2 regions of the Streptomyces sp. GQ60 genome follow, and region 2 is predicted to be linked to the other one. Evidence: riboswitches for the same ligand, from Rfam matches in the RefSeq annotation. Region 2 holds a riboswitch; the other holds the start of a gene.

Region 1 (3,205 bases), on a different contig from region 2:
TCATCAGCACGGCGAGCTCTTCGCGGTACTGCTCGATCTTGGCGCGCAGGTCGTCCGCGTCCACCTCGCCGTCGTCGGCGGTCTTGACGACGACGACCTTCATGCCGGCCATCACGGCGCTGGCGGCGTTGGTGCCGTGCGCGGAGGACGGGATGAGGCAGACGGTGCGCTGCTCGTTGCCGTTCGCCCGGTGGTACGCACGGACGGCCAGCAGGCCGGCGAGCTCACCCTGGGAGCCGGCGTTCGGCTGAATGGAGACCTTGTCGTAGCCGGTGACCTCGCAGAGACGTTCCTCCAGCTCGGTGATGAGCGTGAGGTACCCCTCGGCCTGCTCGACCGGGGCGAACGGGTGCACCTGGCCGAACTCGGGCCAGGTGACCGACTCCATTTCGGTGGTCGCGTTGAGCTTCATGGTGCAAGAGCCCAGCGGGATCATGCCGCGGTCCAGCGCGTAGTCCTTGTCCGAGAGCTTGCGCAGGTAGCGCAGCATCGCCGTCTCGGAACGGTGCTGGTGGAAGACCGGGTGGGTCAGGTACGCGTCCTCGCGCAGCAGGCCCTCGGGAAGCGCGTCGGCCGTGGTGGCGTCGAGCACCTCCAGATCCGTGGTGACCCCGAAGGCCGCCCACACCGCTTCCACGTCGGCGCGCAGGGTGGTCTCGTCACAGGCGGCGGAGACCAGGTCGGCGTCGACCTGGTACAGGTTGACCCCACCCTCGCGGGCCGCGGCCACTACCTCTGCGGCCCGGCCGGGGACGCGCGCGGTGACGGTGTCGAAGTAGGCGCCGTGCACGATCTCGACCCCGCCGGCCCGCAGGCCAGCGGCGAGCAGGGCGGCGTAGCGGTGGGTGCGGCGGGCGATCGTCCGCAGGCCGTCCGGGCCGTGGTAGACGGCGTACATGCCGGCCATGACTGCGAGCAGCACCTGCGCGGTGCAGATGTTGCTGGTGGCCTTCTCGCGGCGGATGTGCTGCTCACGGGTCTGCAGCGCCAGGCGGTACGCCTTGTTGCCGTCCGCGTCCACGGAGACGCCGACGAGGCGGCCGGGCAGCGAGCGGGCGTGCTTGGCCTGGACGGCCATGTAGCCGGCGTGCGGTCCGCCGAAGCCCATCGGGACGCCGAAGCGCTGGGTGGTGCCGACCGCGATGTCGGCGCCCAGCTCGCCCGGCGAGGTCAGCAGGGTCAGGGCGAGCAGGTCGGCGGAGACGGCGACGATGGCGCCGAGCGCGTGCGCCTGCTCGATGACCGGCTTGATCTCCCGCACGGCACCGGAAGCACCCGGGTACTGCAGGAGCACGCCGTAGACGCCGCGCTCGGCGATCTCGGCCGGAATCCCGTCCGACAGGTCCGCGACCACGACCTCGATGCCGATCGGCTCGGCACGCGTCTCGATCACCGCGATGGTCTGCGGCAGCGCGTCGGCGTCGACGAGGAAGACGTCGCCCTTGGCCTTGCCCACCCGGCGGGCCAGCGTCATGGCCTCGGCGGCGGCGGTGCCCTCGTCGAGCAGGGAGGCGCCGGAGGTCGGCAGGCCCGTCAGCTCGGCGACGACGGTCTGGAAGTTCAGCAGGGCTTCGAGGCGGCCCTGGGAGATCTCCGGCTGGTACGGCGTGTAGGCCGTGTACCAGGACGGGTTCTCCATGACGTTGCGCAGGATCACCGGCGGCGTGAACGTGCCGTAGTAACCCAGCCCGATCATCGACGAGAGGACCTGGTTGCGGTCGGCGAGCTGACGCAGCTCGGCGAGCACCTCGGCCTCGGTCCGCGCCTCGGGCAGGTTCAGCGCGGCGGTGGTCTTGATCACATCCGGCACCGCGGCGGCGGTGAGCTCGTCGAGGGAGCCGTAGCCCACCTGAGCGAGCATCTTCGCCTGCGCCTCGGCATCCGGGCCGATGTGGCGCTGCTCGAAGGGGATGCCTCGCTCCAGCTGGGAGAGCGAAATGCGGTTGGCGGTCATGTACGGAGGCCTCCTGGTCGTACGACCTGCGAGGGGCACCACGGCGCGGGCACCCGGACGGCCTCCCCCTCTGTCATCACAACCTGAGAGCTTCACCGGGCCGCGCGGGGATCACCCACGAGGTCCGGCTTTCACCGTCGGTGAGGAGAGGGACCGGCACTGCGCGCCCGGTACCCGCCCCTACTTTCCAGAGTGGCCTCACCACGTGCGGTACGTATGCCTGAGAGATTCCGGGGAGGATTTGCTCCTTCGGCGCCTCCGTCTCACTCACTCGGAGGACTCTCCCGCACAGGGTCGACAGCCATCACCCAGCCTACCAGCGAGGATCTGGGGGCCTCCCTCGAGTGGCCCCCTCCCCGGAAATGCACTTTTGTAGTCATTACGGAGGAGTTGCGCCCCAACGGAGGGACCGGACCGTGCAGACCGACATCGATCCCCGCAGTCTGATCGGCCGCAAGGCGTTCGACCGCAATGGCACCAAGATCGGCACCGTCGACGAGGTCTACCTCGACGACGCCACGGGCGTCCCGGAATGGGCCGCCGTACGCACCGGACTCTTCAGCCGGGACGCCTTCGTCCCGCTGGAGCCCAGCGAGATGGTGGGCGACACCCTGCGCGTGCCCTTCGAACGCTCCCTCATCAAGGACGCCCCCGACTTCGGCGTCGGCCGCCACCTCTCCCCCGAACAGGAGCTGCAGCTCTACCATCACTACGGCCTGGACCTGGCACTTCCGACCGACTTCCAACACGACTTCGGCCCCAGAACCCCCGAAGCCCCCTAACCCACCACCCCCGCTGCCCCACCCCCCGAACCGGGGCAGCGGCCCCCCTCCCCACCTCCCCCCACGAAGGACCACACCGGCCCCGCCGACCAACCCCACCAGACCCCACACCTGGGCCCGGGAAACAGCCATTTGAGCACCCGCGACAGCAGAGCCCCAGCGGCTGCGGGCGGGGGCTAGTCAGCCGCCCGACGGGTGGGAGGTCCACTCGCTACCCGGCAAAGGGCAGGGACCACTTCCCTGCCGGCTGCGTTGCAGACAGCGGCACTCGAACAGCGAGCCGGCGCACTCGGGCGCTCAGGCACTGGCCAGCCCGACACCCGGCATCCCACAGCAGGCGGCCGAAGGCTGACGGCCGGCACGCGACACCTCGCGGTGACGGCCGCGGCTGGCAACTCGTTGCTCGGCGCCTCCACAGCGACCGCTGGCACTCGACGCTCGGCGGCTGACGGCTGACGGCTGACGGCTG
Region 2 (3,205 bases):
CAGGTGGCTCCGCCCGAGGACCTCGAGGATCCGCCCCCCGGCGTCCGCCTGTCCGAGCGCCGCCCCGAGCACCTGCTCCAGCTCGTTACCCGGCCACATGTACGTCTCCGCTCGCTTGCCCTTGGTCTCGCCCAGAGATTAACGGGCGCCCGCGACGCCCCGACCGGGGGCCGCCCGCGCCGGGTCCACCTCCGTCGGTCCGCCCGCGCCGGGTCCGCCTCCGCCGGGTCAGCCACCCCGGCCGCCGGGTCCGCCTCCGCGGGCCGCCGCCGCTAGCGGAAGCCGATCGACGTCAGCCGGGACGCCGCCGGGCGGTCCAGGAGGGTCACGGAGGCGCAGCCGGCCGGCGGGCGGCCCGCCTCGGCCTCGCGCAGCAGCCGGGCCACCGCGCCCCGGTGCCGGGCGAAGGCGTACGCCGACACGCCCCGGCCCCGCGCCGCCTGCCCGGCCCGCGCCTCCTCGGGGGTGGTGTCCAGCAGCACCAGGTGCAGCGCGCGGCCGCGCCGCCGGGCGGCCGAGGCCAGCAGCGACCGTACCCAGCTCTGCGTACCGCAGTCGTGGACGACGGCCGGGGCCCCGGAGCGGAGCACCCGCCACAGGCCCCAGTAGTGCGCGATGCGGACCGCGGGGCGGTACACCGCGTAGGGCAGGGCGGCCGGCATCCGGCGCTCCCACCGCTCGCGGGCGTCCTGGGAGTCGATGCCGCCGCCCTCCGCGGCCCGCTTGATCAGGGTGCTCTTGCCGCCGCCGGGCAGTCCGGAGACCACCACCACGTCCCCGTCGGCGAAGCGGAGCCGCCGCGGGCCCTCGACCCCGCGCAGGTCCCGTACGGCTCCGGGCTCCCCGCCCGCCGCCGGATCCCGGACGACGCCGCGCTGCGACGGCACGCCGGCCATCGCGCCCCCGACGGTGCCGGTGCCGGTGCTCATCGCCGCCAGTACTCCGAATCTCCGCACTGTGATCGCCTCCCCCGCGACGGGTCGCCTGGACCCGGTCCCCCTGAGTGTAAAGAGACGGTAATCCGGGGTGCCCGGTTCCGCTCCGCTTGCGGACCCCCTCCCCCATTCGGCCGCGCCTCGTGCAATGATGTGCGCCATCTGGACACCTAACTGCATACCGGCCGCTTGAATCCGCGCGGGAGAGTCCCGGCACGCCGCGAGGCGGTGCCCGGGCGCCGAAGGAGCAAGTACCTCCCTTGAATCTCTCAGGCCCCGTACCGCGTGGATGAGGCAGATCTGAAAAGCGAGCCGCGCCAGCGCCCGTAAGGGCTCGGGCGACGGCTCCACCCAAGGTGCAAGTCGACGACCTTCCCCTGGTAGGGGAACTCTCGGCGAACCTCTCAGGTTCCGATGACAGATGGGGAGGAACTCCTCCTCGTCATGTCATGCCCTGGGACCCGGGAGCCACACCCATGAGCACTGCCCCCCGCCTGACCGCCCTCGATGCGCTGCACCGTTCCCTCGGTGCGACCATGACCGACTTCGCGGGCTGGGACATGCCCCTGCGGTACGCCAGCGAGCGCGACGAGCACAACGCCGTCCGCACCAAGGCCGGCCTGTTCGACCTGTCCCACATGGGCGAGATCACCCTGACCGGCCCCGAGGCCGTCAAGGTCCTGGACTACGCCCTGGTCGGCAACATCTCCACCGTCGGCGTCGGCCGCGCCCGATACACGCACATCTGCCAGGAAGACGGCGGGATCCTCGACGACCTGATCGTCTACCGCCTCGGCGAGACCGAGTTCATGGTCGTCGCGAACGCCTCCAACGCCCAGGTCGTCCTGGACGCGATCACCGAGCGCGCCGCCGGCTTCGACGCCGAGGTCCGCGACGACCGCGACGCGTACGCGCTGCTCGCCGTGCAGGGTCCGGAGTCCCCGGGCATCCTCGCCTCCCTCACCGACGCCGACCTGGACGGGCTGAAGTACTACGCCGGCCTGCCCGGCACGGTCGCCGGGGTGCCCGCGCTGATCGCGCGTACCGGCTACACCGGCGAGGACGGCTTCGAGCTGTTCGTCTCCCCCGAGCACGCCGTGGAGCTGTGGCAGGCGCTGACCAAGGCGGGCGAGGGCGTCGGCCTGGTCCCGGCCGGCCTGTCCTGCCGCGACACCCTGCGCCTGGAAGCGGGCATGCCGCTGTACGGGCACGAGCTGACCACCTCCCTCACCCCGTTCGACGCGGGGCTGGGCCGGGTCGTGAAGTTCGAGAAGGAGGGCGACTTCGTCGGCCGCGCCGCCCTGGAGGCCGCCGCCGAGCGCGCCGCCTCCAACCCGCCGCGCAAGCTGGTCGGCCTGATCGCCGAGGGCCGCCGCGTTCCGCGCGCCGGCTTCTCCGTGACCTTCGACGGCCAGGTCGTCGGCGAGGTCACCTCGGGCGCCCCGTCCCCGACGCTCGGCAAGCCGATCGCGATGGCCTATGTCGACGCGGCGCACGCCGCGCCCGGCACCTCCGGCGTCGGCGTGGACATTCGCGGTACGCATGAGGCGTACGAGGTCGTGGCCCTGCCGTTCTACAAGCGGCAGAAGTAACTCTCACCGCTGTTCCCGGGGAGCCCCGGCCGCCCGGGTCTCCCGTACGGCCGCTCCCCCGCGCCCCGTCTCGGTACGCAAGACACACCGTTCGTATCCACTCCCCCGCATCCAGGAGAATCAGGTCATGAGCAACCCCCAGCAGAAGCTGCGTTACACCAAGGAGCACGAGTGGCTGTCGGACGCCGAGGACGGCGTCGCGACGGTCGGCATCACGGAGTTCGCGGCCAACGCGCTCGGTGACGTCGTCTACGCCCAGCTTCCCGAGGTCGGCGACACCGTGACCGAGGGTGAGACCTGTGGCGAGCTGGAGTCGACCAAGTCGGTCAGCGACCTGTACTCCCCCGTCTCCGGTGAGATCGTCGAGTTCAACCAGGACGTCGTCGACGACCCGGCGCTGGTGAACTCCGCCCCCTTCGAGGGCGGCTGGCTGTTCAAGGTGCGCATCTCCGAGGAGCCCAAGGACGTGCTCTCCTTCGGCGAGTACACCGCTCTCACCTCCGGCAACTGACCCCAGGGGATCCTGATGTCCGTACTGAACACCCCCCTCCACGAGCTCGACCCCGACGTCGCCGCCGCCGTCGACGCCGAACTCGTGCGCCAGCAGTCCACCCTGGAAATGATCGCGTCGGAGAACTTCGCTCCGGTCGCCGTCATGGAGGCCCAGGGCTCGGTCCT

The links. A riboswitch is a leader RNA that binds a small molecule or an ion and turns the genes downstream of it on or off. The one in region 2 is predicted to bind glycine.
Region 1: linked by a shared signal. The riboswitch ahead of gcvP (aminomethyl-transferring glycine dehydrogenase) and the one ahead of gcvT (glycine cleavage system aminomethyltransferase GcvT) in region 2 are both predicted to bind glycine.

What each region holds. Positions count from the first base shown of each region.
Region 1 covers NZ_JCAXEG010000017.1:11,494-14,698, reverse strand. Annotated here, with positions in the region: gene gcvP (aminomethyl-transferring glycine dehydrogenase) at 1-1,954, opposite strand, end outside; glycine riboswitch at 2,153-2,251, opposite strand; gene AC6CKD_RS30735 (PRC-barrel domain-containing protein) at 2,371-2,736, shown strand.
Region 2 covers NZ_JCAXEG010000001.1:1,043,725-1,046,929, reverse strand. Annotated here, with positions in the region: gene AC6CKD_RS04800 (enhanced serine sensitivity protein SseB) at 1-99, opposite strand, end outside; gene AC6CKD_RS04795 (AAA family ATPase) at 273-929, opposite strand; glycine riboswitch at 1,126-1,229, shown strand; gene gcvT (glycine cleavage system aminomethyltransferase GcvT) at 1,412-2,527, shown strand; gene gcvH (glycine cleavage system protein GcvH) at 2,655-3,038, shown strand; gene glyA (serine hydroxymethyltransferase) at 3,054-3,205, shown strand, end outside.